Regions from separate parts of the Streptomyces sp. NBC_01317 genome, predicted to be linked through region 1. Evidence: riboswitches for the same ligand, from Rfam matches in the RefSeq annotation. Region 1 holds a riboswitch; each other region holds the start of a gene.
What was found. A riboswitch is a leader RNA that binds a small molecule or an ion and turns the genes downstream of it on or off. The one in region 1 is predicted to bind cobalamin.

Region 1 (7,487 bases):
GCGGCGAGATGACCCGCTCCGGGGTCACGGTCGGCGGCCGCCCAGCGGGCGATCCGTACGGCGTCGGCGAGGACGGCCCTCGCCTGACGGGCCAGCTCCGCCGGTGGCGGAGTGCCCTCGGGCGGCCGGGGTGCGGGGCGGCTGCGCCCGTCGGTCACAGCCCGTCGTGCCGTGGTCAACGGCCTCGGGGTGACAAGTCGGAGTCTGGAGTTGCGCGCCAATTGCTCATCAGGCTTTCGGGACGTCACGGGGGCAGTCTTCCCGGTGACTGCCCGAAAGCCCAAACGGAACCTCTTCCCTCGCTCCTGACCCGGTGAAGGGAGCCCCTCCCACAAGGTCAACGGAGTGGTACGGATGGGGTGAAAGCGCGCTTCCGGAGTCCCGGCGGACGGTGCGCGGGGGTGGCGGTGCGTCCGCCGCGGCCGTCCGTCACATCAGGGGGACGAGGAAGCGGCGGAGGGTTTCCTCGTAGTCCTCGGGATCGGCGTTCCACATCGCGCCGTGCGGGGCGTGCGCCACGGGGTGGAGGGAGATCAGTTCCGGCCGGTGGGCGGCGAGGGCGCGGGCCGGTTCCCACGGCGTGAGGAGGTCGCCGGGGCCGTGGAAGATCAGGGTCGGGACCCGCAGGTTCCGGGGGTCGGCGGCCCGGCGCAGCCGGTTCCCGTGCAGTCCGGTGCTCCCCTGGGCCGCCCTGACGGCGAGCGGCATCAGCGCCGCCGGGACCCGGCGGGCCGAGGCGAGCGCCCGCAGCGTGGACTCCCAGTCGAGCACCGGCGAGTCCAGCACCAGGCCGGAGATCCGGGCGGTGAGCGTGGAGTCCGCGGCGGCGCGCAGCGCCATGGAGGCGCCGGTGGACCAGCCGTACAGGATCACCCGCTCGGCGCCGTACCGGACGGCGTAGCGGATCGCGGCGTCGAGGTCGCGCCATTCGGAGTCGCCGAGGTGCCCGAGGCCGTCCGGGGAGCGGGGCGCGCCCGCGTCGCCCCGGTAGGCGAGGTCGAGCACCGGGAAGCGCTGGCCGGCGAGGAACGGCAGGAGGTTCAGCGGGTGCTCGCGGGTGGTGCCCAGGCCGTGGGTGGTGATCACCCAGGTCTCGCGTTCCCCCGGTACGAACCACGCGGGCAGCGCGCCCAGTTCGCCGGGGATCTCGACATCCTTGTGGTCGAGCCCGAGGGCCGTGGTGGGGTCGCCGCTGTACAGCTGGGGGGTGAGCCGCACACGCGCGCCTCGGGAGAGCGTGCCGCGGCTGACGCGTTCCAGCCGCCGTACGACGGTGTCGGCGTCGCGCGCCTCCCCGTCGAGGACGGGCCCGACCACCGCGTGCAGGCCGGGGGCCTCAAGACCGTACGTACCGGGCCGTACGGAGGCGAGGCAGCGGGTCAGGGTGACGTGTCCGGCGGCCGTGGCGTGCACGGTCAGCCAGGGGTCTCCGGGCAGGGGGCGCCCGGGCGATGCCTTGAGCGCGGCATCGCTGGCGTACCGGCCGGCCGCCACCGCGGCCGCGCCGACACCGATGAATGTGGAGACGGCCGCTGCCGTCACAGTTGCCGGGCGCATTTCCTCAGTGTCGGTACGGCGGCGGCGGACGGCCACCGGACGTGGGCCGTCAGGGCTGCGGGCGGTGGCGGCCGCCGGTTCGCGGGCACCCCCCGTGGGTCTCAGGGCTTCTGGCCGTAGCCCTTGAGCTTCTCGCCGACCTCGGCGACCTGGGACTCGGAGAGCAGGGCCGGGGTGCGGCCGGGGACCGAGGACGCCGTGAGCCAGACGCGGCACATCCACTCCAGCTGGGCCGTGCGGTCGTACGCCCGGTCCAGGGAGTCGCCGTAGGTGACGGTGCCGTGGTTCCTGAGCAGGCAGCCCGTACGGTCGCGCAGGGCGTCGCGCATGTGCGCGGCCAGTTCGGGTGTGCCGTACGTGGCGTAGGGGGCGACCCGCACCGGGCCGCCGAGGGCCGCCGCCATGTAGTGGATCAGCGGCAGTTCGGTGACGAGGGTCGAGACGGCGGCGGCGTGGACGGCGTGCGTGTGGACCACGGCGGAGGCGTCCGTGGTGCGGTAGATCTCCAGGTGGAGCGGCAGTTCGCTCGTCGGGCCGAGCCGGCCGGAGACCTGGCGTCCGGAGAGGTCGACGGCGACCAGGTCGCCGGGTGTGAGGCGGTCGTACGGCACCCCGCTCGGGGTGACGAGGACCTCGTCCCCGACCCGTACGGAGACATTGCCCGACGTCCCCACGACGAGCCCTTCCGCGGTGGTCCTGCGCGCGGTCGCCACCAGCTCGGCCCAGGCCCGGTGGCGCGCGTCCGCAGGCAGATGATCAGTCATATGGCGATCTTGCCAGCCCGGGCGGAAAAAGGGCAGGTCGGACAACACATCAGGCGCTCGGAGAGCCGTTCAGGAGAGACACTCCGAGTACCTCCCTAGTTAACCTTCCGTTCACCCTGCATCCTTACGTTCACCGTGGCCACCGACGTCGAACGATTGCCTGGGTAAATGGAACACTTCACGCTGCTGCTCGCGATCGTGATCGTGACGGCTCTCGTGTTCGATTTCACGAACGGTTTCCACGACACCGCCAACGCGATGGCGACGACCATCTCGACCGGCGCCCTGAAGCCCAAGACCGCGGTGGCGATGTCCGCCGTCCTGAATCTCGTCGGCGCGTTCCTGTCCGTGGAGGTCGCCAAGACGATCTCCGGCGGACTCATCAACGAATCGGGCATCCGTACCGAAGTGATCTTCGCGGCGCTGGTCGGCGCGATCATCTGGAATCTCTTCACCTGGCTGCTGGGGCTCCCGTCGAGCTCCTCCCACGCCCTGTTCGGCGGCCTCATCGGCGCCACCCTGATGTCCGTCGGCACCTCCGGTGTCAACGGCGGCGTCGTCATCACCAAGGTCCTGATCCCGGCGCTCGCCGCCCCGCTCGTCGCGGGGCTCGCGGCCATGCTCGCCACCCGGCTGACGTACCGCGTCAGCGCCCGTACGGACGAGAAGGCGACGGCCAAGGGCTTCCGGGCCGGGCAGATCGCCTCCGCCGGGCTGGTCTCCCTCGCCCACGGCACCAACGACGCGCAGAAGACCATGGGCGTCATCACGCTGGCGCTGGTCACCGGCGGGGTCCTCTCCCCCGGCTCCAACCCGCCTCTGTGGGTCATCGTCTCGGCGGGCACGGCGATCGCGCTCGGCACGTACCTCGGTGGCTGGCGCATCATCAAAACCATGGGCACCGGCCTCACCGACCTGCGCCCGCAGCAGGGCTTCGCCGCCCAGACCAGCGCCGCGACGGTCATCCTGGCCTCCTCGCACCTCGGCTTCTCGCTCTCCACCACGCAGTCCTGCTCCGGTGCCGTGATGGGCGCGGGCCTGGGCCGCAAGGGCGGGGTCGTGCGCTGGTCGACGGCGACCCGGATGTTCATCGCCTGGGGGCTGACGCTGCCCGCCGCGGGGCTGGTGGCCGCCGGGGCGGAGTTCCTGACCGGGCACGGGACGTGGGGTGTCACCGTCGTGGCGATCCTGCTCGTCGCCGTCTCCGGTGCGATCTGGCTCGCGTCGCGCCGCCGTCCGGTGGACCACACGCATGTGACCGGGGCGGATGTGGTGCCGGTGAATGTGGGGGTGGACATCGCCGCCTCCGGTCCGACAGTGGCGGGCCTCGCGTCCGTGGACGCCGCTACCGCCGGTCTGACGACCACCATCCCGGGGCCCGTCGCCCTGCCCATCCCGCCCGCCGTCGCCGGCGAGTCGGCGCGAACCGCCACGGTCTGAACCGCCACGGTCTAAGGAAGCGATCACATGAAAATCGACTGGGCAGCCCTCGGCTCCGTGTTCGGCGTCAGCCTCGTGTCCACCATCGGTCTGGTGGGCCTGTTCACCCTCGGCATCGTGGCCCTGGCCAAGCAGGAGTCGGCGGCCTCGGAGTCCGGCGGGTCGGCGGGGGGCTCCGTGGCCCTGGCGCGCACCGGCGCCTACGCGTGCTTCGCGCTGTGCGCGGCGGCCGTGGCGTACGGCATCTACCTGATCGTGGCCTGACCGTACGTACCGCGCTCGGCCCGGGGGCCTGCCCCCGGGCCTTTCGTGTGGGGCTTCGCACACTGCCCCGCCGCAGGTCAAGGGCGGGTTGACGGGCGTTCTCGCAGCGTGGTGGACTGCCGGGGCCAATTACGGCGGCAGCAGAGGAAGCCGGTGCGAATCCGGCGCGGTCCCGCCACTGTCACCGGGCACGGTGTCCCTCCGGGGAAACGTCCCCGGGAGCCAGGAACTCTCGCCGCCGCGTTTTCCGTCGAGCCGGGGCGCGGACCCTGAGTGAGGACACGTCGCCATGCCTGGCCGCGCCTGCGTCCGTGCCGCCGCTTCTGTCGCTTCTGTCGCCGCCACCAGCCCCGCCGTTTCGGTCACTTCCGCAGCGGGGGCCTCTGGTCGGCCGGCCCGGTCGGCCGGCTGGGACGCCGCGTGGGTCCACGCGTACGGGGCCGCGGGCGGGCTGCTCGCCGACCTTCTGCTGGGCGATCCGCGCCGGGGCCATCCGGTCGCGGCGTTCGGACGGGCCGCGGGGGGCGTGGAGCGCGCCCTGTGGCGGGACCACCGTGGCTGGGGCGCGTTGCACACGCTGGTCTGCGCGGGCGGGGCGGTGGGCCTGGGCGCGGTGGTGGCACGCGGGGCGCGGGGACGTGGGGCGCGAGGGCGTGCGGGTGCCGGGACGGCGGGAGTTGCCGGGACGGCGGAACGTACCGGAGCAGCCGGAGGTGCCGGGCTCGCGGGCCGGCGGGTCGCCTCGGTCGCGCTGACCGCCGCCGCCACCTGGTCCGTCGTCGGCGGTACGTCACTGGCGCGCGAGGCGCGTGCCATCGGCCGGGCGCTCTCCGCCGGGGACGTCGAACTGGCCCGGGAGCGGCTGCCGCACCTGTGCGGCCGTGACCCGCAGTCCCTCGACGCCCAGCAGATCGCGCGGGCCGTCGTGGAGTCCGTCGCCGAGAACACCTCCGACGCGGTGGTGGGCGCGCTCGTGTGGGGCGCCCTGGCCGGGGTCCCCGGGCTGGCCGGGTTCCGGGCCGTGAACACACTGGACGCCATGGTGGGGCACAAGTCCCCGAAATACCGCCGGTTCGGCTGGGCCTCGGCCCGTCTCGACGACGTGGCGGGCGCGCCAGGCGCCCGGCTGACCGCCGCGCTGGCCGTCGTCGCGGGCGGCGATCCGCGCGGGGCGTGGCGGGCGTGGCGCGACGACGCGCGCAAGCACCCGAGCCCCAACGCGGGCCCGGTGGAGGCCTCGTTCGCGGGGGCGCTGGGCGTACGGCTGGGCGGAACGCTCGCGTACGGCGGCCGGGTCGAACACCGCCCGGTACTGAACGGCGGCGGCCGGCCCGTGGAGATCGCCGACATCGAACGGGCCGTGCGGTTGTCCCGGCGGGTGAGCGGATTGGCGCTGGCGGTGTGCGTGGCGGGGCGGTTCGCGTACGCGGCGGTTTCCGGAACGGGTGCGGGGGCCGACCGGGGCGTCGGCGCGGGCGCCCTTGACGGTGCGGGTCTCGGCTCGGGCGCCGGTGACGGTGCGGGTGTGGGGAGGCCGTTGTGAGGCGGGACGGGGTGGGGGGTGGGGTGCTCATCGCCGGGACCACCTCCGACGCGGGCAAGAGCGTCGTCACCGCGGGCGTCTGCCGGTGGCTCGTGCGGCAAGGTGTCAACGTCGCGCCCTTCAAGGGCCAGAACATGTCCCTCAACTCGTTCGTGACGCGCGAAGGCGCCGAGATCGGCCGGGCCCAGGCCATGCAGGCGCAGGCCGCCCGTATCGAGCCGACCGCGCTGATGAACCCCGTACTGCTGAAGCCCGGCAGCGACCGGAGCAGTCAAGTGGTCCTCATGGGGCGCCCGGTGGGCGAGATGAGCGCCAGGGGCTACCACGGGGGCCGCCAGGAAGCGCTGCTGGGGACCGTACTGGAGTGCCTCGCCGAGCTGCGCCGTACGTACGACGCCGTGATCTGCGAAGGCGCCGGCAGCCCCGCCGAGATCAACCTCCGCCGCACCGACATCGTGAACATGGGCATCGCCCGCGCCGCCCGCCTGCCGGTCGTCGTGGTCGGGGACATCGACCGGGGCGGGGTCTTCGCCTCGTTCTTCGGGACGACGGCGCTGCTGAGCGCCGAGGACCAGGCGCTGGTCGCGGGGTACGTCGTCAACAAGTTCCGGGGCGATGTGTCCTTGCTGGAACCGGGGTTGGAGATGCTGCGCGGGCTGACCGGGCGGGCGACCCTCGGTGTGCTGCCGTGGCGGCCCGGCCTCGGCATCGACGAGGAGGACGGGCTGCGGGTGTCGCTCCGCGGGTCGGTACGGGAGTCCGCGGCGTCCGTTCCGTACGGCGAGGACGTCCTGCGCGTCGCGGTGTGCGCCGTACCGCTGATGTCGAACTTCACCGACGTGGACGCGTTGGCGGCGGAGCCGGGTGTGGTGGTGCGGTTCGTGGACCGGGCGGAGGAACTGGCCGACGCGGACCTGGTCGTCATACCCGGCACCCGCGGCACCGTGCGCGCCCTGGCCTGGCTGCGGGAGCGCGGGCTCGCGGACGCGGTGGCGCGGCGGGCGGCGTCGGGTCGCCCGGTGCTGGGCATCTGCGGCGGCTACCAGGTGCTCGGCGAGCTGATCGACGACGAGGTGGAGTCGCGGGCCGGGATTGTGGCGGGGCTGGGACTGCTGCCGGTACGGGTGCGGTTCGCGCGCGAGAAGACGCTGGGGCGGCCGGTGGGCGTCGCCCTCGGTGAGCCTGTGGAGGGGTACGAGATCCACCACGGGGTCGCGGAGGTCGGCGGCGGCCCGGCGTTCGTCTCCGACGGGGGCGGGGTGGCGCTGGACGGGTGCCGGGTGGGTTCTGTGCGGGGGACGCACTGGCACGGGGTGCTGGAGAACGACGCGTTCCGGCGGCGGTTCCTCGTGGAGGTCGCGCGGGAGGCGGGGCGGCGGTTCGTACCGGCGCCGGACACGAGCTTCGGGGCACTGCGGGAGGAACAGCTCGATCTGCTGGGGGACCTGGTGGAGGAGCACGCGGACACGGATGCGTTGTGGCGGCTGATCGAGGGGGGCGCTCCTGGGGGGCTGCCGTTCATTCCGCCGGGTGCGCCGTGACGCCGTCCGGCGGGGGCGCGTTGTCGGGGGCGCGTTGGGCTCGGGTACGTCGCCGGGGGCGGGGGCCGGGGCCTACGGAGGCACGGGTGTCCGGACTGCTATCCTCACCGCGCTTCGCGCGAGTTGCGACGCTTTACGTCCGGACACCCATGCCTCCTCCGACCCCGACCCCCTCGCGCCGGTGGGGGTTGAGCAGCCACCTGCCGCCGGTAGTCCGACACGTACTGACCGCACTCCAAGGAGCCCCATGAGTACCCCTTTCCCGTTTACCGCTGTCGTCGGAATGGACGATCTACGGCTCGCGCTGCTGTTGAACGCCGTCAGTCCGGCGGTGGGTGGTGTGCTGGTTCGGGGTGAGAAGGGCACCGCCAAGAGCAC
Region 2 (7,487 bases), 6.0 Mb from region 1:
AGAACACCAGGGCGGCGATGCCCCCGACCGCGATGCCGAAGATGAGCACACCGGTGGCGAGGCCCGCGGTGGACTGGAGGGAACGGCTGACGAGTTCCTCGCCGCCGTGCTCGTGGCTGTGCGCCTCCTCGAACGCGATGGCCGCGTCCACGGAGGGCTCACCGAGCAGATAGGCGACCACGAGGGCGAGCACACCGGCGGCGAGGCCGGCGAGCATGCCGCGCACGAGCAGGGCGCGGACAGATACGGAGTTCATGAGAAAGGGTCTCCCGGCCGGTCAGTGGCAGGGGAAACCGAGCAGATGGCGTCCGTCGTGGACCCATTCGTGCACGCTCTCACCTGAGATGACGGACAGGGCACCCTGTTCCGCGCCGACGAAGTAGAGCAGGACGAGCATCAGCACGCCGAAGAAGAGCGCCCACGGGGCTATCTCCTTGAGCGAGAGGGGAGTGAGAGCCGGTGTTGCGGCTGTCGTGGGGGCAGCGGAGTGTGCCATGGCCGAACCTCCTGGGGAACACGCGTCCCGATCGTGGTGCTTGAGACGAAGGTGCCGGGTCTGACTTCCCGCAGAGGTACGGGTACACAGTGGCGCGACCGTGCCGGATTCTCACCGGACTTCCGTCACACCGTCGTCATGTCCACGCGACCGTACCGTCTGCGGACCTGGACCGCCACAACGCCTGACGGCGGCCCGAGCGGAACAGTTGGCCGGATGTCAGGAAACATCCGGTCTGTCCGCCCCGGCCGCCGCCGGGTCGTTCCGGTTCCGGGGCCGGCCGGCCCCGGCTCGGGTCAGGAAGTGCGGGTGGGCAGGGTGCCCCGGACCTCACGGGCGGCCTCGACCAGGTTCTCCAGCGAGGCGCGCACCTCGGTCCAGCCGCGGGTCTTCAGCCCGCAGTCCGGGTTGACCCACAGCCGCTCGGCCGGCACCGCCTCAAGTCCCTTGCGCAGCAGGGCCGCCGCCTCCTGGGCGGAGGGCACGCGGGGGGAGTGGATGTCGTAGACCCCGGGGCCCACCTCGCGCGGATAGCCCGCCGCCGCCAGTTCGCCGGCGACCTGCATGTGCGACCGCGCCGCCTCCAGGCTGATCACGTCCGCGTCCAGATCCTTGATGGCCTGGACGATGTCCCCGAACTCCGCGTAGCACATGTGTGTGTGGATCTGGGTGGCCGGGAGGACCCCGCCGGTGGTGATACGGAAGGCCTCGGTCGCCCAGTCGAGATACTCCTGGCGGTCGTCGGCACGCAGCGGCAGCGTCTCGCGCAGCGCGGGCTCGTCCACCTGGATGACCGAAGTCCCGGCTGCCTCCAAGTCGTTCACCTCGTCGCGCAGCGCGAGCGCGACCTGGAGGGCGGTGTCGCCGAGCGGCTGGTCGTCACGGACGAAGGACCAGGCCAGCATGGTGACAGGGCCGGTGAGCATGCCCTTGACCGGCCGGTCGGTGACCGACTGCGCGTACGTGGTCCAGCGCACGGTCATCGGCTCGGGGCGCGAGATGTCCCCGGCCAGGATCGGCGGGCGCACGTAACGGGTGCCGTACGACTGCACCCACCCCTGCCGGGTCGCGAGGTAGCCGGTCAGCTGCTCGGCGAAGTACTGGACCATGTCGTTGCGTTCGGGCTCGCCGTGCACCAGCACGTCGATGCCGGCCTTCTCCTGGAAGGCGAGGACCTCACGGATCTCGGCCTCGATGCGCTCGTCGTACCCCGCCGTGTCGATACGTCCCGCGCGCAGGTCGGCGCGTGCGGTGCGCAGTTCGTTCGTCTGCGGGAACGAGCCGATGGTGGTGGTCGGCAGCAACGGCAGCCCGAGGTGGGCACGCTGGGCCGTCGCCCGCTCCGGGTACGGTGCGGCGCGGTGCCCGTCGGCGTCGGTGACCGCCGTGGCGCGGGCCCGTACCGCCGGGTCGTTGGTGAGCGCGGAACCGGCGCGCGAGACCAGGTCGGCGCGGTTCGCGGTGAGTTCGGCGGCGATCGTGTCGGTGCCCTGCGCGAGACCGCGCGCCAGCGTGACGACCTCCTCCGTCTTCTGGCGCGCGAAGGCGAGCCAGCGGAGGATCTGCGGATCGATGTCCCGCTCCGCCGTGACGTCGAGCGGGACGTGCAGGAGCGAGCAGGAGGAGGACACGTCGACGCGGTCGGCGAGCCCGAGGAGCGTACCGAGGACCGACAACGACTTCTCGAAGTCGTTGATCCAGATGTTGCGGCCGTTGACGACGCCCGCGACCAGGCGCTTGCCCGGCAGGCCGCCCACGGCGCCCAGGGCGTCGAGGTTCGCGGCGGCCGGTCCCGTGAAGTCGAGGGCAAGCCCTTCGACGGGTGCCTTGGCGAGGACGGGCAGGGCCTTGCCGAGCCGGTCGAAGTACGACGCGACCAGCAGCTTCGGCCGGTCGGTCAGCGCGCCGAGGTCCCGGTAGGCGCGGGCCGTGGCGTTCAGCTCCGCCGGGGTCCTGTCCTCGACGAGCGCGGGCTCGTCGAGCTGCGCCCACTCGGCGCCGGCGGCGCGCAGGTCGGCCAGGACTTCCGCGTACACCGGGAGCAGCCGGTCGAGCAGCGTCAGCGGCTCGAAGTCCGGGGCGACACCGGGGGCGGGCTTGGCCAGCAGCAGATAGGTGACCGGGCCCACGAGCACGGGCCGCGCCGCGAGGCCCAGCGCGAGGGCTTCCCTCAGCTCGGCGACCGGCTTGGTGGAATCGGCGGTGAACACGGTGTCCGGGCCCAGCTCGGGGACGAGGTAGTGGTAGTTCGTGTCGAACCACTTGGTCATCTCCAGCGGCGCGACGTCCTGCGTGCCGCGCGCCATCGCGAAATACCCGTCGAGGGCGTCCGCCGCGACGGCGGCGCGGTGGCGTGCGGGGATCGCGCCGACCAAGACGCTGGTGTCGAGGACGTGGTCGTACAACGAGAAGTCGCCGGTGGGAACCTCGTGGATGCCGGCGTCGGCGAGGCGGCGCCAGTTCGTACGGCGCAGTCCGGCGGCCGTGTCGCGCAACGCGTCGGCGCCGACGGTGCCTTTCCAGTAGCCCTCGACGGCCTTCTTCAGTTCACGGTTCTGGCCCTGGCGGGGGTAGCCGTGCACGGTCGCCCGTGCTGCCGCGGCTGCGGACTTGTCTGTCACAGAACTCTCCTTCGCGAGCGGTTCTCTGCCGTCCCGGGGACGGTCGAGGGCACGAGAGGAGCCACAGACCGGACGGATCACGTCCCGGGTGTCCGGGTGCGCGTGACCGCCTGATATGTACGCCGACCCGCCCACGAGGTCACCGGGATCTCCGCGCACGGTGTTCGCGCGCGGGCAGTGGCAGGTCTTCGGACTCGTGGGCGCGTCTCTACGGACGAGACACCTACTGGCCGTCGCTTCCCAGACCCGATCCGGGCCCAGTGCTGATGACGGCGGTCGTTCCCACTCACCGCTGCGGGGCAGTCCCGGATTCCCACCGGGTTCCCTCTTACGACGCCGCTGTCTGGCTGACAGGGCGAACCAACTGCACTCGTCACCCTATGCCCTCAGCTGAAGCGCCGGGAGCCCCTTTCCTTATTCCGGAAGGGGGAGGGGTTCCGGACGGGGGAGGGCCCGCTCACCAGGTGGGAAGGCCCGCTCACCGGATCAGGCCGCCATGATCGCCTCGGTGACCCGTACCCCGCGGTCGGGCGCGGTGTCGATGCTCGGCATCAGGCCCGGGACCGCGATGCTGGGCAGGATGTGTCCCCACAGTATCGATATCCGCCGCCCGAGATCCTCGCGATTCGTCAGGGCGCGGGACATCAGCTGGATGCCGGCGAAGGCACCGACCAGCAGTTCGACGGTGTCCTGCGGGCGCACGCTGGGGAGCAACTCACCCTGCGCGCGTGCCTCTTCCATCAGCGACACCAGATGGACGGGCCACTGGCGGAAGGGGCCGCTGTGGTCGACGCCGGGGGGAGCACCCTGGTCCACGGTGAGCCGGACGCTTCCCCTGAGCAGTGCGTTGTCCAGGAGCCGGTGGGCCACCGCGAAGGTGATGTCGATGACTTCCTGGAGCTTGGAGGCCTGTGGGGGTACGGTGCCGAGCTGTACCTGCTCGTCCAGGACCGCCTGCGCCAGAGCTTCCTTCGACTGGAAGTGGAAATACAGGGCACCCTTGGTGACCTCAGCGCGTTCCAGAACCATGGTGAGGGTCGTGGAGGAGTAGCCGAACTCGTCGAAGACCGCGCCGGCCGCCTCCAGAATCGCCATGCGCGTCCGGATGGCGCGCTCCTGTGTTGCCATGAATGACCCTTCCGCGCAGCCGGGTTGACCAGCACAAAACAAACCGCCCAGCCCGTACTATAGGGCTCAACGACTCCCCGAATGTCTCTCCCGCGCCAAAACGTTGGGACGCGAAGGGGTCTCCGGGACCTACGAGTCCCGTGGTGACACCGGTACAGGATGGCCGGTTTTCGGCTTCCGACCCGTTCGGTGGACGGGTCGTGACCCACGGTCGCCGGGCCGGTGGGGTCCCGGCCGTCGGAGCGACGCATCGGGGACCGGGCGGCGCGCCCACGAACGGACGATGCGCCCCTTTTGTGCTTACTTTCCGTAGTCATGGGTAAGATCCCTCACGGTCCTTCGGATCCCGCCCCCTCGCTCCCCTGACGCTCCTCCCAGGGGCCAGTTCCCGGCAGTTCCCCAGGTTGCGGGGTGGTGGGCCACCACAGAGTGTGGGCCGCAGTTCACAGCGAACACGAACGAAGGAGAGCGCGTCGTGGCGACTCTGTGTAAGCCCGATGTGTCGGTTCCCGAGCATGTGATCACCATGGAGGACACCCTCGCCCTGGCGCGGTCGCTCCACGCCGGCCACCCGCAACTTCCCCTGGCGCTCCGGTTGATCGAGAACACCGGGGTGGCCAAGCGCCACCTCGTCCAGCCCATCGAGGAGACCCTCAGGCACCCCGGCTTCGAGGACCGCAACCGGCTGTACGAGTCCGAGGCGAAGGCGCGGGTGCCCGCCGTGGTGAACCGCGCCCTGGACCACGCCGAGCTGCGTGCCTCCGACATCGACCTGATCATCTATGTCTCGTGCACGGGCTTCATGATGCCGTCGCTGACCGCCTGGCTGATCAACACCATGGACTTCCCCAGTCACACCCGGCAGTTGCCGATCGCCCAGCTCGGCTGCGCGGCGGGCGGCGCCGCCGTCAACCGGGCGCACGACTTCTGCCAGGCGTACCCGGACGCGAACGTGCTCATCGTCGCGTGCGAATTCTGTTCGCTCTGCTACCAGCCGACCGACCTGGGGGTCGGCTCGCTGCTCTCCAACGGCCTGTTCGGTGACGCGGTGGCCGCCGCCGTCGTCCGGGGCAAGGGCGGCACCGGCATCGCGCTGGAGCGCAACGGCTCGCACCTCGTGCCCGACACCACCGACTGGATCGCGTACAGCGTCCGCGCGACCGGCTTCCACTTCCTGCTGGACAAGCGGGTGCCCGGCACGATGGAACCCCTCGCCCCCGCGCTCCGCGCGATGGCCGTCCAGCACGGCTGGGACGCGGCGGCCCTCGACTTCTACATCATCCACGCGGGCGGCCCGCGCATCCTGGACGACCTCAGCCACTTCCTGGAGGTCCCGCCCGAGGCGTTCCGGTTCAGCCGCGCCACCCTCACCGAGTACGGGAACATCGCCAGCGCCGTCGTCCTCGACGCGGTGCGCAGGCTGTTCGACGAGGGCCGGGTCGAGGACGGCGCCAGCGGGATCATCGCGGGCTTCGGGCCCGGCATCACCGCCGAGATGGCCCTCGGACGCTGGTCCACCGACTCCCTCGCCGGCCTGGAGCTGTCCGAACGGCACGTCCTGACCACCCCGGTCCACACCGACCGGCCCTCTCCCGCGACGGAACCGGTGAGCTGAGATGACCACCAACACACCGGAGACGGCGGCCCCCGCGCAGGACACCCCCGACACCGGGAGGGACGCGCATCCCGTCCGGTTCTGGGCCGTGCCCCACCTGTCCGGGCTGGACTTCGACCCCTTCCTCGCCGAACGGCTGCGCGAGGACCCGGTCAGCCGGGTCCAGCTCCCCCACGGCGAGGGGTTCGCCTGGCTGATCACCCGGTACGAGGACGTCAAGCTGGTCACCAACGACGCGCGCTTCAGCCGTCAGGCGCTCGTGGGCCGTGCCGTCACCCGGATGACCCCGCACTTCATCCCGCTCGACGCGGCCGTGGGATTCGCCGACCCGCCCGACCACACCCGGCTGCGCCGCTCGGTCGCCAAGGCGTTCACCCCCCGCGCCGTCGCCGGGGTGGAGGAGCGTGCCCGGCGGATCATGGACGACCTCATCGACGGCATGCTGCGCGCGGGCGCGCCCGCCGATCTGATGGCGCGGATCCACGGGCCGTTCCCGCTGGCCGTGATCAGCGAGATCATGGGCGTGCCCGAGCACGACCGGCCGTTGATGCGGAAGTGGACGGAGTCGCTCCTGACCGCCGCGCACAGCCGGGCCCACAGCGAGCGTGCCAAGGCGGAGATCGGTGCCTATTTCACCGACTTCATCGGCCGGCGGCGTACGAACGGCGGCGACGACCTCGCGGCGGTGCTGGCCGAGGCGGTGGAGACGGACGAGCTGAGCCTCGAAGAAGCGGTCGCGATCGCCGTCCTCATCCAGATCAGCGGCGCCCACGCCGTCACCAACAACAGCGCCAACATGCTCTACGCGCTGCTCACCCACCCGGACCACATGGCGCGGCTGCGCGCGGAACCCGAGCTGCTGCCCGCCGCCGTCGAGGAGCTGCTGCGCTTCATCCCGCACCGCAACGGCGTGGGCATCGCACGGATCGCCACCGAGGACGTGACGGTCCGGGGGGTACGGATCCGGGCCGGCGAGGCCGTCTACGCCTCGTACCTCACCGCCAACCGGGACTCGGACGTCTTCGCCGATCCCGGCCGGCTCGACTTCGACCGGGGCCCCACCCCGCATCTGGCCTTCGGACACGGACCGCACTACTGCGTCGGCCCGATGCTCGCCCGGCTGGAGTCCAGGATCATGATCGCGAGCCTGCTGGAGCGGCTGCCGCGCCTGCGGCTCGCCGTGCCGCGGGACGAGGTGCGCTGGCGGCGCGAGGCATTGATCCGCGGCCCCGAGGCGCTGCCCGTCCTCTGGTGAGCGACCCGTCCGTACCCGTCTCCGCCTTCCTCTGCCGCCTTTCCCTTCCGTCTCTTTCCGGAGGACCGCATGACCCTGATGACCCAGCGGGCCGGGCTCGCGCGCACCGAAGGCCTGGTCGTCCCGCCGGGCGGGGGCACGACCGTCCGTACCGCCTCCCAGGAGGTGACCTTCAAGGTCACCGGCGAACACTCCCGGGTCTCCTCCAGCTTCGAGGTCGTCGTCCCGCCGGGCTTCGACGTGGGCGCGCACCGGCACGCGCACAGCGAGGAGCTGTTCTACGTCCTCGACGGCGAGCTGGACGTGCTGGCGTTCGAACCACGGGTGCTCAGCGAGGACTGGCGGCACTGGGAGTCCGCGTCGGGCCGCACG
Region 3 (7,487 bases), 1.0 Mb from region 1:
GTGCCGCGTCCAGCGGCTCGCGGGCCACCACCCGGCCGCCCTTGACCAGCTGCACCAGCAGCTGGCTGTCGAGCAGCTCGGGCGGTACGGCCCCGGTGCCGAGCACCTCGGCCTCGGCGCGGCCCTCCGCGTCCCGCCGCCGCGCGGCCCACTTGCGGCCGCCGATGGACGTCTTCCCGCCCAGCGACTTCTTCGCGACCGGTACGAGCGGCGCCGCCGGGTCCGCGGACTCCGCGCGCGCCACGATCTTGTAGACCATCGAGCACGTGGGGTGCCCGCTGCCGGTGACCAGCTGGGTGCCGACGCCGTACGCGTCCACCGGGGCCGCCGCCAGCGAGGCGATCGCGTACTCGTCCAGGTCCGAGGTGACCACGATCCGGGTGTTCACCGCGCCCAGCTCGTCCAGCTGCTGCCGTACCCGGTGCGCGACCAGCAGCAGGTCGCCCGAGTCGATGCGGACGGCGCCCAGTTCGGGCCCGGCCACCTCCACCGCCGTACGCACGGCCTCGGCCACGTCGTACGTGTCCACCAGCAGCGTGGTGCCCCGCCCGAGCGCGTCGACCTGCGCCCGGAACGCGTCGCGCTCGGTGTCGTGCAGCAGCGTGAAGGCGTGCGCGCTCGTCCCCACGGTCGGGATGCCGTACCGGAAGCCGGCCGCGAGGTCCGACGTCGTGTCGAACCCGCCGACGTACGCGGCGCGCGCCGCCGCCACCGCCGCCAGCTCGTGCGTGCGCCGCGCGCCCATCTCGATCAGCGGCCGCCCCCCGGCCGCCGCCGACATCCGGGAGGCCGCCGCGGCGATCGCCGAGTCGTGGTTGAGGATCGACAGGATCACGGTCTCCAGCAGCACGCACTCGGCGAAGGAGCCCTCCACCCGCAGGATCGGCGATCCCGGGAAGTACGTCTCGCCCTCCGGGTAACCCCAGATGTCCCCGCCGAAGCGGTACGAGGCCAGCCAGGACAGCGTCTCCTCGTCCACGATCTCCCGCTCCCGCAGGAAGCGCAGCACGTCCGCGTCGAAGCGGAAGTTCTCCACGGCGTCCAGGACGCGCCCGGTGCCCGCGACGACCCCGTAACGGCGTCCCTCGGGCAGCCGCCGGGTGAAGACCTCGAAGACCGAGCGGCGGTCGGCCGTACCGGCCCGGAGGGCGGCTCGGAGCATGGTCAGCTCGTACTGGTCGGTGAAGAGCGCGGTCGACGGCACGTCCACCGGCAGCCCAAGGTCCGCAGTGTTCATACGGACGATGCTACCCCCAATACTCGTCAGAGTGACGATTTCTTTTCCGCCGCCTCCCGCGTCACCCCCGGAGTCGTTTGTGCGACCGGCCCCCGTGGGTGGCAGCATGGGTCGTGCAGGGCTGAATCCCGGGCTGCACCCGGCAGAGAAGAAGGTCGTCCCGAACCGTGAGTGTCGCTCCGACAGAGATCGAACGCCCCGAATCGGCCGAGGAGACGTTCGTCGTCCCCGAACCCGACGTGCCCTGGCTGACGATCGTGCACAACGACCCGGTCAACCTCATGAGTTATGTGGCGTACGTCTTCCAGACGTATTTCGGCTACTCCAAGGACAAGGCACACAAACTGATGCTCGACGTGCACCACAAGGGCCGCGCGGTCGTCTCCAGCGGCAGCCGCGAGGAGATGGAACGCGACGTGCAGGCGATGCACGGATACGGCCTCTGGGCGACCCTGACCCAGGACCGCGACTGATGGCCGGGCACTTCGAGGCCACCCCGGGCGGCGGCGCGGCCGTCGCGCTCGACGAGGTGGAGATCTCGATCCTGCGCTCCCTGGCCATGCAGCTGCTGGAGCTGATCGGCCCCGGCGACGAGCCCGCCCAGGGAGAGGACCCGCTCGCCTCGCTCTTCGCGGTCGGCCCCAGCGAACCGCCCGAGGACCCCGCGCTGGCCCGGCTCTTCCCGGACGCGTACGGCGATGACGACGACGAACTGAAGGAGTTCTCCTCGGAGTTCCGGCGCTTCACGGAGAACGACCTGCGGGACCGCAAGCGCGCCGACGGCATCGCCGTCGTCCGCTCGCTCGACGCGCTGGGCCCCACGGGCGAGGGCGGCGCCGTCCTCAAGCTGAGCGGTGAGGAGTGCCTCCACTGGCTGGGCGCCCTCAACGACCTCCGGCTGACCATAGGCACCCGCCTGGAGGTCACCGACGAGGACGAGGGCGCCGAGCTGTACCGGCTGCCCGACACCGATCCGCGCAAGCCGATGGTGATGGCGTACCTCTGGCTCGGCGCGCTCCAGGAGAGCCTCATCGAGACGCTGTCGGCCTGACGGCCGTATCCGGGGGGCGTATCCGGGGGGATCGGAAACCGGTCCGCCGCCGACGACGGCGCGGGCCGGCAGGCAGAAAGGGCGCATCACCATGACCTCTGCGCAGGTCGACCAGGGGCAGGACGACGGCGGCGGAGCGGCTCCCCCTACCGATGAGGACCACATCGGCGAAGAGGGCTACGAGCGCGGACTGGGCAGCCGGCAGGTCCAGATGATCGCGATCGGCGGCGCCATCGGCGTCGGCCTCTTCATGGGCGCCGGAGCGAACATCGCCAAGGCGGGACCCAGCATCATCCTCATGTACGCCCTCGCCGGCGTCGTGATCTTCTTCATCATGCGGGCCCTCGGCGAACTGCTGCTCTACCGCCCCGTGTCGGGCTCCTTCGCGGAGTACGCCCGGGAGTTCCTCGGCCCGTTCTCCGGGTTCGCGACGGGGTGGACGTACTGGCTGATGTGGGTGGTCACCGGCATGGCCGAGCTGACCGCCGCCGCCATCTACATCCACTTCTGGTTTCCCGCGATCCCGCAGTGGGTCAGCGCGCTGGTGTTCCTCGTGGTCCTCTTCGGGGTGAACCTGATCTCGGTGAAGATCTTCGGCGAGGTCGAGTTCTGGTTCTCGATGATCAAGGTCACCGCCATCATCGGCATGATCGTGATCGGCCTCGGCGTCCTCACCCTCGGCTTCTCCGAGGCCGGTGACACCGCGCGGGCCTCCAACCTCTGGGCGCACGACGGCGTCTTCCCGAACGGCATCGGCTCCAGCCTGATGACCCTCCAGGGCGTGATGTTCGCCTACCTCGCCGTCGAACTCGTCGGCGTCACCGCGGGCGAGTCCGAGAACCCCGAGAAGACCCTCCCCAAGGCGATCAACACCCTGCCCTGGCGCATCATCGTGTTCTACGTCGGCGCGCTCTCCGTCATTCTCGCCGTCGTCAGATGGACCGAGTTCTCCGCCGGCACCAGCCCGTTCGTGTACGCCTTCGAGAAGATGGGCATCCCGCTCGCCGCGGGCATCGTCAACTTCGTGGTGCTCACCGCCGCGCTGTCCTCCTGCAACTCCGGCATGTACTCCACCGGCCGGATGCTGCGTGGCCTCGCCGCCAACAGCGAGGCGCCCAAGGCGTTCGGCAGGCTCAACTCCCGCAGGACGCCGGCGCTCGGCATCACCGTCTCCGTCGCCCTGATGGGCATCGGCGTGATCCTCAACTACATCGTCCCGGAGAAGGCGTTCGGATACGTCACGTCCGTGGCGACCGCTGCCGGCGTCTGGACCTGGCTGATGATCCTGGTCAGCCATATCCGCTACCGCCGCGCCGTCGACGCGGGCCGCCTGCCGGCCTCCCCGTTCCCGGCCCCCGGCGGGGCGGTGTTCAGCTGGGTCGCGGTCGCCTTCCTGGCGCTCGTCACCTGCCTGATCGCGTACGACAAGGACGCGCGGGTCTCCCTGTACGTCGGCGCGGTCTGGGCGGTCGGCCTCGCGGTGGGCTGGCGGCTCCTCCGGCGCCGTACGGCCGGGAGCACCGAGAGCGACGCGCCCGAGTACGCCTCCGCGACGGAGTAACGCGCTTCTGTACGGGACCGGCCCCCGGCCTCCGTACCGGACGCGCTCCTGGTCTCCGTACACCCGACCCGGCCCCGCCCTCCGCGGGGCCGGGTCCGTTTATATTTCCAGCATGCTCACCATCAGCCAGGCCCTGCACGACCAGATCGTCGCGCACGCCCGACGCGACCACCCCGACGAGGCCTGCGGCGTGGTCGCGGGCCCGGCCGGCAGCGGACGCCCCGAGCGCTTCATCCCCATGCTCAACGCCGCGCGCTCGCCCACGTTCTACGAGTTCGACTCGGCCGACCTGCTCAAGCTCTACCGGGACATGGACGACCGCGACGAGGACCCGGTGATCGTCTACCACTCCCACACGGCGACGGAGGCCTACCCGTCCCGTACCGACATCACGTACGCGAACGAGCCCGGGGCCCACTACGTGCTGGTCTCCACCGCCGACAGCGACGGCCTCGGCCCGTTCCAGTTCCGCTCGTACCGCATCGTCGACGGCCAGGTCACGGAGGAGGACGTCGAGGTCGTCGCGGACGGCCCCTAGGGCGTGTCCGCGAGGTGGTGTCTGAGAGACTGACCGGCGAACCCGAGGCGGCAGGACCCAGGAAGCCGGTGCGAATCCGGCGCGGTCCCGCCACTGTGACCGAGCCCCCTTACGGCTCGGCAGCCAGGAACTGACCTGCCGCCCTTCTTCCACCAACCAGGGGACGCGGAAATCCCCTGGAGGAGGCCCAGCCGTGCATGTCATTCCCCGGCGCCGCCGCGCGCTCATAGCCGTCGCCCTGTCCGCCGCCCTCCTCCCGCTCGCCGCCTGCGGAGGCGGTACGGACGGCACGGACACGAAGGACGCGACCGGCGCGAAGCCCGCCGCCGGCGCCCCCCAGGGCTTCCCGTACACCGTCACCAACTGCGGGGTGACCACCACCTACCAGGCCCCGCCGAAGCGGGTGGTCACCATGAACCAGCACGCCACCGAGGTCATGCTGGCCCTCGGCCTCCAGAAGTCCCTGGTCGGCACCGCCTACCTGGACGACAAGATCCTCCCCGCCTATGCCAAGGCCTACGCGGACGTCCCGGTCCTCGCCAAGGAGTACCCCTCCAAGGAGAAACTCCTCGCCGCCGACCCCGACTTCGTCTACGGCGGCTACTCCAGCGCCTTCGACGCCGGGGACGGCCGCGCCCGCGACGCGCTCAAGAGCTCCGGCGTCGACACCCGGCTCAACCTGGAGAACTGCACCCGGGGCAAGACCACCCTGGACGACGTCTACCAGGAAGTACGGGAGGTCGGCCGCACCTTCGGCGTCCCCGACCGCGCCGAGAAGTGGATCGCCCACGCCCGCACCACCGTCGCCGACACCGCCGAGAAGCTCAAGGCCGTCGAGCCGCTCTCCGTCTTCGTCTACGACAGCGGCGACAAGACCGCCTTCACCGCCGGCGGCAAGGGCATCGGCAACGAACTGATCACCCGCGCCGGCGGCCGCAACGTCTTCGCCGACCTCGACAAGTCCTTCGGCGACGCCACCTGGGAACAGGTCGTCGCCCGCAAGCCCCAGACCGTCGTCATCTACGACTACGGCTCCACCACCGTCGCCCAGAAGGAGAAGCGCCTCCTGGACGACCCCGTCCTCCAGGACGTCCCGGCGATCAAGAACAAACGATTCGCCGTCATGCCCCTCTCCGAGGTCGTCCTCGGCGTCCGCGCCCCCGGCGCCCTCGCGGAACTCGCCGCGCAACTCCACCCCGAGACCGTGAAGTAAGACCCGGTGAGCACCACCACCCCGCCCGCCCCCGGGCGGATACGCCACACCCTCGTGCTGACCGGCCTCGCCGCCGCACTCGCCGCCGTTGTCGTCGCGGCCCTCGCCCTCGGTTCCGTCCGCATCCCGCCCGGTCAGGTCGTCGCCGCCCTGGCCGGGCGGGCCGACCCCAGCCCCTTCCGTACGATCGTGCTCGACGTACGGCTGCCGCGCGTCCTCCTCGGCGCGGTGGTCGGCGCCGGGCTCGCCGTCGTCGGGACCGTCCTCCAGGCACTCGTACGCAACCGGCTCGCCGACCCCTTCCTCCTCGGCATCTCCTCCGGCGCGTCCACCGGAGCCGTCCTGGTCCTCGTCCTCGGCATCGGCGGCGGTGTCACCACCACCGTCGCCATGCCCGCCGCCGCCTTCGCCGGCTCCCTCGTCGCGCTCGTCCTCGTCTACGGACTCGCGCGGCGCGGCGGCGAACTGACCGGCGGCCGGCTCGTCCTCGCCGGCGTCACCGTCTCGTACATCCTCACCGCCCTCACCACCCTCGTCCTGGTCGTCTCCGCCCGCCCCGAGCACTTCCAAGAAGCCCTCTACTGGTCGATGGGCGGCCTCGGCAGCGCCCGCTGGTCCACCCTCCTGCTGCCCGGCGTCGTCCTCACCCTCGGCACCGCCCTCCTCATGGCACTCGCCCGGCCGCTCGACCTGCTCCTCCTCGGCGAGGAGGGCGCGACCGCCCTCGGCCTGGACGCCGCCCGCTTCCGCGCCGCCGTCTTCGTCCTCGCCTCCCTGGTCACCGGCGTCATGGTCGCCGCCAGCGGCGCCGTCGGCTTCATCGGGCTGCTCGTCCCGCACGCCGCCCGGATGGCCGTCGGCGCCACCCACCGCGTCCTGCTGCCCGTCGCCGCGCTCGGCGGGGCCGTCGTCCTCGTCGCCGCCGACCTCGCGGCCCGTACCGTCGCCGCGCCGCAGGACCTCCCCGTCGGCGTGCTCACGGCGCTCACCGGCGGCCCGTTCTTCCTCTGGCTGATGCGCCGCCGCCCCGAAGGAGCCCCCGTATGACGAGTCCGGAAGGAGCACCCGTATGACCGCCTCGCTGTCCCTCGAAGGACTGTCGTACGAGACGGGCGGACGCCTCCTCGTCGACCGCGCCGACCTCACCGCCGTGCCCGGCGAGACCGTCGGACTCGTCGGCCCCAACGGCAGCGGCAAGACCACCCTGCTGCGGTGTGTGTACGGGACCCTGCGGCCCAGCCACGGACACGCCCTGCTCGACGGGCGCGACCTGCACACGATGACCCCCAAGGAACGGGCCCGCCGGATCGCCACCGTCCCGCAGGACGGCGGGACCGAGTTCGAACTCACCGTCAGGGAGGTCGTCGCCATGGGCCGCTCCCCGCACAAACGGTTCTGGGAGGCCGACACCGCCGCCGACACCACCCTCGCCGACGAGGCCCTCGCACGGGTCGGGATCGCCGGCCTCGCGCCGCGCGCCTTCCCCACCCTGTCCGGCGGCGAACGCCAGCGCGCCCTCGTCGCCCGCGCCCTGGTCCAGCGGCCGGCGCTGCTCGTCCTGGACGAGCCGACCAACCACCTCGACATCAGCTACCAGCTCGGCATCCTCACCCTGATCAAAAAGGCGGGGACCACCAACCTCCTCGCCCTGCACGATCTCAACCTCGCCGCCCACTACTGCGACCGGATCTACGTCCTCCGGGCCGGCCGGATCGTCGCGTCCGGCACTCCGCACGACGTCCTCACCCCCGCACTCCTCGACACGGTCTACGGAGTGAAAGCCGAGGTCAGCGAGCATCCGGTGACCGGCAGACCCCTGGTGGTCTACCTGCCGCCGTCCACCTGACGAACACCTTTCGTCCGTCGCGCGAGACGGCCTATCCGGAT
Region 4 (7,487 bases), 3.6 Mb from region 1:
CCGGGTAGCGCATGGGACGCAGGGTCAGCTCGAAGCCCGGGTCGAGCAGGTTCTTCTCGGCGGGGCTCTTCTCGGTGGAACTCATTACTGGCAGGCCTCGCAGGACTCGGGGTTCTCCAGGGAGCAGGCGATCGCGTCCGCGTCCGGGACCATCGGGTTCGCGGGGGCCGGGGACGCCTGCTGGAGCGGGATGGTGGCGGCGGTAGCGGCCGCGGTGGCCGGCGCCGGCACGGTGGCCGCCGCCTGGGCGCCGCCCGCCGCGCGGGCGATGCGCGTCGCGGGGCGCGAACGCAGGTAGTACGTGGTCTTGAGGCCCTTCTTCCAGGCGTACGCGTACATCGAGCTGAGCTTCCCGATGGTCGGCGTCTCCAGGAACAGGTTCAGCGACTGGCTCTGGTCGAGGAACGGCGTACGGGCCGCCGCCATGTCGATCAGACCGCGCTGCGGGATCTCCCACGCCGTGCGGTACAGCTCGCGCACCTCCGCCGGGATCCAGGTGAAGCCGGCCACCGAGCCGCTGGACTCGCGCAGCGCCTCGCGCGTCTGCGCGTCCCAGACGCCCAGGTCCTTGAGCTCCTGCACCAGGTACGAGTTGACCTGGAGGAACTCCCCCGACAGCGTCTCGCGCTTGAAGAGGTTGGAGACCTGCGGCTCGATGCACTCGTACACGCCCGCGATCGACGCGATGGTCGCCGTCGGCGCGATCGCGAGGAGCAGGGAGTTGCGCATGCCGCTCTTCGCGACGCGGGCGCGCAGCGCGTCCCAGCGCTCCGGCCAGTTCAGCTCGACGTCGTAGTGGTCGGGGTGCAGCACGCCGGCGGCGGTACGGGTCTCCGACCAGGCCGGGAGCGGCCCGTTGCGCTCGGCGAGCGCGCAGGACGCCTCGTACGCGGCGAGCATGATCCGCTCGGCGATCTTCGTGGAGAGCGCGGCCGCCTCGGCGGAGTCGAACGGCAGGCGCTTCTTGAAGAAGACGTCCTGGAGGCCCATCGCGCCCAGGCCCACCGGACGCCACTTGGCGTTGGAGCGGCCGGCCTGCTCGGTCGGGTAGAAGTTGATGTCCACGACCCGGTCGAGGAAGGTGACGGCCGTACGGACGGTCTCGTCCAGCCGCTCCCAGTCGATCTCGCCCGAATCGAGCACGAAGGCGCCGAGGTTGACCGAGCCGAGGTTGCAGACGGCCGTCTCGCCGTCGTCCGTGACCTCCAGGATCTCCGTGCAGAGGTTGGAGGAGTGGACGACCTTGCCGGGCAGGGCCGTCTGGTTGGCCGTACGGTTCGACGCGTCCTTGAAGGTCATCCAGCCGTTGCCGGTCTGGGCGAGGGTACGCATCATGCGGCCGTACAGCTCACGGGCCGGGATGGTCTTCCGCGCCAGGCCCGCGGCCTCCGCCTCGCGGTACGCGGCGTCGAACTCGTCGCCCCACAGGTCCACGAACTCCGGGACGTCGGCGGGGGAGAACAGCGACCACTCGCCGTCCGCGTCGACGCGGCGCATGAACTCGTCCGGGATCCAGTGGGCGAGGTTCAGGTTGTGCGTGCGGCGGGCTTCCTCACCGGTGTTGTCGCGCAGTTCCAGGAACTCCTCCAGGTCCGCGTGCCAGGTCTCCAGGTAGACACAGGCCGCGCCCTTGCGCCGGCCGCCCTGGTTGACCGCCGCGACCGAGGAGTCCAGGGTCCGCAGGAACGGGACGATGCCGTTCGAGTGCCCGTTCGTGCCGCGGATCAGTGAGCCGCGCGAGCGGATGCGGGAGTACGAGAGGCCGATGCCGCCCGCGTGCTTCGACAGGCGCGCCACCTGGTGGTAGCGGTCGTAGATCGAGTCCAGCTCGTCCAGCGGGGAGTCCAGCAGGTAGCAGGAGGACATCTGCGGGTGGCGCGTACCGGAGTTGAAGAGCGTCGGCGAGGACGGGAGGTAGTCCAGGCGGCTCATCAGGCGGTAGAGGGAGGCGACCTCGTCCAGCGCGCGGACGCTGGTGTCCTCGGCGAGACCGGCGCCGACGCGCAGCATGAAGTGCTGGGGGGTCTCGATGACCTTGCGGGTGAGGGGGTGGCGGAGCAGGTACCGGCTGAAGAGGGTACGGAGCCCGAAGTAGCCGAAGCGGTCGTCGGCGTCCGGGTCGATCAGCGCGTCCAGGAAGTCGGCGTGCAGCGCGACGAAGTCGGCCGTGCGGTCCGCGATCAGGCCCTCGCGGTGCCCCACCGCGACGGACGCGGAGAACGCCACGGCGCCCTGGCTCGCGGCCTCTTCGGCGATGGTACGGGTGAGCAGCCGGGCGGCGAGCCGGGAGTAGGCCGGGTCCTCGGAGATGAGCCCCGCGGCCGCCTCGGTGGCGAGCTCGCGCAGCTCGGCCTCGTCCGACCGGGCATTGCGGCCACGCAGCGCGGCGCCGGCGACGCGTCCTGGGTCGGTGTCGGGCAGATCGGCGGTCAGGTCGGTCAGGAGCCGCAGCAACGCGGTCCCGGGTCCGTCGGTCACCTGTGCGGAGACCTCGGAGATGCCTGAAGCCGGATCGGCTGGCGCGATGGTCACGTGGTGCTCTCCCTCGCTCGGCTCTGGGCCGTCGGCGGGGAAGCGGGGGCGCGCGGATCCGCCACTCACCCGTCTCCGGGCAGCACGAACCACGGCGTCTCCGGCCCAGCCTCGGGGCCCGGACGTCCTGGCACCCGGTTCGGTCGAGCCGGATGCGCTGCCGGCAGGTGTTCGGACTCACGGGTATGACAAAGCACACCACAGCAGACCGTTGCGGGACAGTTCCGGATTCCCACCGGATTCCCCTGCGTCGACAACGAGGTTGAGCATACATCTGGGGGGCGCACGGTGAAGCACCCCCTAGATGTTGTGTCGCGCCCCACTTCGCCCCATGGATGTCGGAGTCCTCCACTATGGTCCCGGAGACGAGGAGGCCGCCCTGTGACAGCACACGAGAACCGGTTGGCACCAGGTCGACAGGGCCGGGCGAGCTCGCCCGGACGGCACCCTCGCCCCCGCCGACGCCTTCACCGGCCAAGGCGAATGGGCCGACCCCGCCCCCGTCCTGATGGCCGTCGAAGTCACCTCGTACGACTCGGAACCGACGAGCGGGACCGCGTGCAGAAGCCGCGTGCCTACGCGGAGACCGGGATCCCGGTCTATCTGCTGATCGACCGGGACAGTTGCGAGGTGACGGTCTACAGCGAGCCGAACGCCACCCGCTACGAAATCGCGCACACGGTGCCGTTCGGCAAGGACGTCAGCCTCCCCGACCCCGTGGGGATCACCCTGGAGACCGAGCAGCTCAAGGAATGGGTGCGCTGACGACGGACGGGCCGCCGGAGTTCCGGCGGCCCGTCCTGGATGCTGCTTTCGTACGGCCCGTCAGCGCACGGGGTCCGGGTCCGCCGGGGTCAGTGGCAGATCCTTCTTCACGCCCGGGTCGCCGATGTCCGCCGTGTAGTCCGACGGGCTCGTCTCGTCCACGCCCTCCGGGGCCTTGGCGGCCTTGAAGACGAAGGTCAGGACCACGCTCACCACCAGGTTCAGCACAAACGCCGTCAGGCCGATGTAGCCGATCTCGCCGATGCCGGGGATCTCCTTCGAGGAGCCGCCGAAGTGCGCCTGCGTCGGGCTCGCGACGCCGTACGCCGCAATCGTGCCGTACAGCATGCCCACCGCCCATCCCGTGAGCAGCGCCCAGCGGTGGAACCAGCGGGTGAACAGGCCGCCGACCAGGGCCGGCATCGTCTGGAGGATCCAGATTCCGCCCAGCAGCTGGAAGTTGATCGCGACCGTCTTGTCCATCGTCAGGACGAAGGCCAGCGCCCCCACCTTCACCAGCAGCGACACCAGCTTGGAGACCTTCGTCTCCTGCGCGGGGGTCGCGTCCGGTTTGATGAAGTCCTTGTAGATGTTGCGGGTGAACAGATTCGCCGCCGCGATCGACATGATCGCGGCCGGCACCAGCGCCCCGATGCCGATCGCCGCGAAGGCGACCCCCGCGAACCAGTCGGGGAACATGTTCTCGAAGAGCTGCGGGATCGCCAGCTGCCCGTTGTCGACCTTCACCCCGGCCGCGATCGCCATGAAGCCGAGCAGCGCCAGCAGGCCCAGCATCAGTGAATACAGCGGCAGGATCGTGGTGTTGCGCCGGATCACCTCACGGCTGCGGCTGGAGAGCGTCGCCGTGACCGAGTGCGGATACATGAAGAGCGCGAGCGCCGAGCCGAGCGCGAGCGTCGCGTAACCCCACTGCTGGGCCTCGCCCGGCGCGAGCGCGCCGCGTGGCGCCCCGGTCGCCGGGTTCTTCTGCGCGAACGCGTCGCCCGCCTTCGCGAAGATGTCGTCGAATCCGCCCAGTTTGACCGGGATGTAGATGATGGCCACGATGATCACCAGATAGATCAGGGTGTCCTTCACGAACGCGATCAGCGCGGGCGCCCGCAGCCCCGACGAGTACGTGTACGCGGCGAGCACGGCGAACGCGATCAGCAGCGGCAGGTCCTTCACGAACCAGTTCGTGTCCTCGCCGCCGCCGACGCCCATCACGTCCAGCACCGCCTGGATCCCCACCAGTTGCAGCGCGATGTACGGCATGGTCGCGAGGATGCCGGTCACGGCGACCGCCAGCGAAAGACCCTTCGAGCCGAACCGGCCTCTGACGAAGTCCGAGGTGGTCACATACCCGTGCTTGTGCGACACCGACCAGAGCCGGGGCAGGAAGGTGAAGATGAGCGGATAGACGAGGATTGTGTACGGCACCGCGAAGAAGCCCGCCGCGCCCGCCGCGTAGATCGCCGCCGGCACGGCCACGAAGGTGTACGCCGTGTAGAGGTCGCCGCCGAGCAGGAACCAGGTGACCCACGTGCCGAACGACCGTCCGCCCAGGCCCCATTCGTCGAGACTCTGTTCGTTCTCCGCCCGGCGCCAGCGCGCCGCGAGGAAGCCCATGACCGTGACGGCCAGGAAGAAGAAGATGAAGACGCCGAGCGCGACGCCGTTCACACCGTCGTTCATCGCGACGCACCTCCCGCGCGGGATCCCGTACGGGCGCGCTGGTCACGCCGCCACAGCTGGAAGGCGATCATCGTCAGCACGGCCGACACGACGACCCAGAGCATCTGGTACCAGTAGAAGAACGGGATGCCGATGAACGCCGGATCGGTCCGCGCGTACGAACTCACCCAGAGCAGCGCCACGAAGGGCGCGACCAGGCAGAAGGCGATGATCACACGTAAGGGTGTGACCGTGGGGGGAGGGTTCTCCTCGGGTGCTTCTGAAGGTGCTGCTGGCGGTGCTTCTGACATGCGCGGCTCCGTCCCCTCACTGCTCGCCGTTTCGCTGATCGCTTTCGCAACGCGCAGGAAATCTAGGGGACGGCCCCGTCCGTGGGAAGACCGCGACGGCCGTGGGAAGACCGCGACCGGTCGCTCAGTCGGTCGGCCTGCGCAGTCTCGCCACGAACTTGTAACGATCGCCCCGGTACACCGACCGCACCCACTCCACCGGTTCGCCGTTCCCGTCGATCGAGTGGCGCGACAGCATCAGCATCGGCAGCCCGACATCCGTGCCCAGCAGCCCGGCCTCCCGGGGGGTGGCGAGTGAGGTCTCGATCGTCTCCTCGGCCTCGGCGAGGCGCACGTCGTACACCTCCGCCAACGCCGTGTAGAGCGAGGTGTACTTGACGAGCGAGCGGCGCAGCGCGGGGAAGCGTTTCGCCGACAGGTGCGTGGTCTCGATCGCCATCGGCTCCCCGCTGGCGAGCCGCAGCCGTTCGATCCGCAGCACCCGCCCGCCTGCGGTGATGTCGAGCAGCCCGGCGAGCGTGTCGTCCGCGGTGACGTACCCGATGTCCAGCAACTGGGACGTGGGTTCCAGCCCTTGGGCCCTCATGTCCTCGGTGTACGAGGTGAGCTGGAGGGCCTGCGAGACCTTGGGCTTGGCCACGAACGTGCCCTTGCCCTGGATGCGTTCGAGCCGTCCCTCGACGACCAGTTCCTGGAGTGCCTGCCGAACTGTCGTTCTCGACGTGTCGAACTCCGCGGCGAGAGTACGCTCTGGCGGAACCGGTGTGCCGGGGGGCAGCGTCCCCGTCATATCGAGCAAGTGCCGCTTGAGACGGTAGTACTTGGGCACGCGCGCCGTGCGTACGGGAGCCGTACCCTCGGACTCCGTACCGCTCCCGTCCGTGGCCATGGCCTGCCTTCCCGACTGTGCTGCTGCCGTCACCGGCTCCTCCGTCTGTCGCGGCTCACATGGTGGCACGGACCGCTCACGGGTCGTCGCCCCTCCTCAGGTGTCGGTCCGATAACGGACGCGACTGTCCTTCTTATACACCCTTGACACCCCCAAAGGTCTAGGCCAAGCTCCCGGTACTGGTCTAAACCATTTAAGACCAAGCCCCCGACCCCACAGTCACTACTAGTCGTATGGCTTCGCGGTGGGCAGCAGTTGCAGGCATCCCTGAGGAGGGTGGCGTGAAGCGCAAGCTCGTCGCGGCGATAGGTGTCGCGGGCATGATGGTCAGCATCGCCGCATGTGGTTCGGACGACGACAAAGGTAGCGAAACCAAGGCCGGCGGCAGCAAGAACCTGACCGTCTGGGTCATGGACGGCTCCGCCCCCGACGCCTGGATCAAGGGTGTCAACAAGGAGTTCGAGGCGGCCCACAAGGGCGTCAAGGTCAAGGTCGAGATCCAGCAGTGGAACGGCATCCAGGAGAAGGTCACCACCGCCCTCTCCGAGGACACCCCGCCGGACGTTCTCGAACTCGGCAACACCCAGACCGCGGGCTACGCGGTCACCGGCGGTCTCGCGGACCTCACCGGTGACAAGGCGGCGCTCGGCTACGACGGCTGGAACAAGGGCATGCTGGCCTCCACCGAGCTGGACGGAAAGCTGTACTCCGCCCCTTGGTACGCCGCCAGCCGCGTCGTGATCTACGACAAGGCCATCTTCAAGAAGGCCAAGGTGACCCCGCCGACCACGCGTGACGAGTGGATCGCCGGCCTCAAGAAGATCCAGGCGTCGGACAAGAAGGTCCAGCCGATCTACCTGCCCGGCCAGAGCTGGTACGTGTACTCCGGCTTCGTCTGGGACGAGGGCAGCGACCTCGCGGTCAAGGACGGCGACCAGTGGAAGGGCAACCTGGCCTCCCCCGAGGCCACGGCCGCCATCAACTTCTACAAGGAACTCCAGTCGTTCTCCACCGCGCCCAAGGACAAGGACGAGGCGACCCCTCAGCAGTCCACCGACGTCGTGCCCAAGGGTGACGTCGCGTCCTGGATCGGTCTCGGCTGGGAGGCCGGCGGCGCGATCGACGCCCTCAAGAAGGCCGGCAAGACCGCCGACTTCGGCTACTTCCCGATCCCGGGCAAGACCGCCGACAAGCCGGGCTCCGTCTTCTTCGGCGGCTCCAACCTCGCGGTGGCCGAGCGCTCCCCGAACAAGGACCTCGCCAAGGAGTGGCTGGCCCTCGCCGCGGGCAAGGCCCAGATGGCCAAGTACGCGGAG

Region 2: linked by a shared signal. The riboswitch ahead of metE (5-methyltetrahydropteroyltriglutamate--homocysteine S-methyltransferase) and the one ahead of OG349_RS27855 (cobalamin biosynthesis protein) in region 1 are both predicted to bind cobalamin.
Region 3: linked by a shared signal. The riboswitch ahead of OG349_RS23260 (ABC transporter substrate-binding protein) and the one ahead of OG349_RS27855 (cobalamin biosynthesis protein) in region 1 are both predicted to bind cobalamin.
Region 4: linked by a shared signal. The riboswitch ahead of OG349_RS11765 (ribonucleoside-diphosphate reductase subunit alpha) and the one ahead of OG349_RS27855 (cobalamin biosynthesis protein) in region 1 are both predicted to bind cobalamin.

What each region holds. Positions count from the first base shown of each region.
Region 1 covers NZ_CP108393.1:6,404,514-6,412,000, reverse strand. Annotated here, with positions in the region: gene OG349_RS27880 (hypothetical protein) at 1-158, opposite strand, end outside; gene OG349_RS27875 (alpha/beta hydrolase) at 430-1,557, opposite strand; gene OG349_RS27870 (class II aldolase/adducin family protein) at 1,659-2,321, opposite strand; gene OG349_RS27865 (inorganic phosphate transporter) at 2,490-3,761, shown strand; gene OG349_RS27860 (hypothetical protein) at 3,789-4,025, shown strand; cobalamin riboswitch at 4,121-4,279, shown strand; gene OG349_RS27855 (cobalamin biosynthesis protein) at 4,315-5,568, shown strand; gene OG349_RS27850 (cobyric acid synthase) at 5,580-7,109, shown strand; gene OG349_RS27845 (putative cobaltochelatase) at 7,357-7,487, shown strand, end outside.
Region 2 covers NZ_CP108393.1:362,922-370,408, reverse strand. Annotated here, with positions in the region: gene OG349_RS01480 (CbtA family protein) at 1-256, opposite strand, end outside; gene OG349_RS01475 (CbtB domain-containing protein) at 278-496, opposite strand; gene metE (5-methyltetrahydropteroyltriglutamate--homocysteine S-methyltransferase) at 793-3,117, opposite strand; cobalamin riboswitch at 3,280-3,498, opposite strand; gene OG349_RS01465 (ScbR family autoregulator-binding transcription factor) at 3,604-4,245, opposite strand; gene OG349_RS01460 (type III polyketide synthase) at 4,721-5,860, shown strand; gene OG349_RS01455 (cytochrome P450) at 5,862-7,115, shown strand; gene OG349_RS01450 (cupin domain-containing protein) at 7,185-7,487, shown strand, end outside.
Region 3 covers NZ_CP108393.1:5,367,995-5,375,481, forward strand. Annotated here, with positions in the region: gene OG349_RS23235 (nicotinate phosphoribosyltransferase) at 1-1,237, opposite strand, end outside; gene clpS (ATP-dependent Clp protease adapter ClpS) at 1,405-1,710, shown strand; gene OG349_RS23245 (DUF2017 domain-containing protein) at 1,710-2,288, shown strand; gene OG349_RS23250 (amino acid permease) at 2,380-3,849, shown strand; gene OG349_RS23255 (M67 family metallopeptidase) at 3,962-4,387, shown strand; cobalamin riboswitch at 4,405-4,540, shown strand; gene OG349_RS23260 (ABC transporter substrate-binding protein) at 4,590-5,600, shown strand; gene OG349_RS23265 (FecCD family ABC transporter permease) at 5,607-6,647, shown strand; gene OG349_RS23270 (ABC transporter ATP-binding protein) at 6,670-7,446, shown strand.
Region 4 covers NZ_CP108393.1:2,808,323-2,815,809, reverse strand. Annotated here, with positions in the region: gene OG349_RS11770 (ribonucleotide-diphosphate reductase subunit beta) at 1-85, opposite strand, end outside; gene OG349_RS11765 (ribonucleoside-diphosphate reductase subunit alpha) at 85-2,532, opposite strand; cobalamin riboswitch at 2,678-2,810, opposite strand; partial or broken gene OG349_RS11760 (Uma2 family endonuclease) at 2,951-3,297, shown strand; gene mctP (monocarboxylate uptake permease MctP) at 3,358-4,992, opposite strand; gene OG349_RS11750 (DUF3311 domain-containing protein) at 4,989-5,282, opposite strand; gene OG349_RS11745 (GntR family transcriptional regulator) at 5,407-6,171, opposite strand; gene OG349_RS11740 (extracellular solute-binding protein) at 6,453-7,487, shown strand, end outside.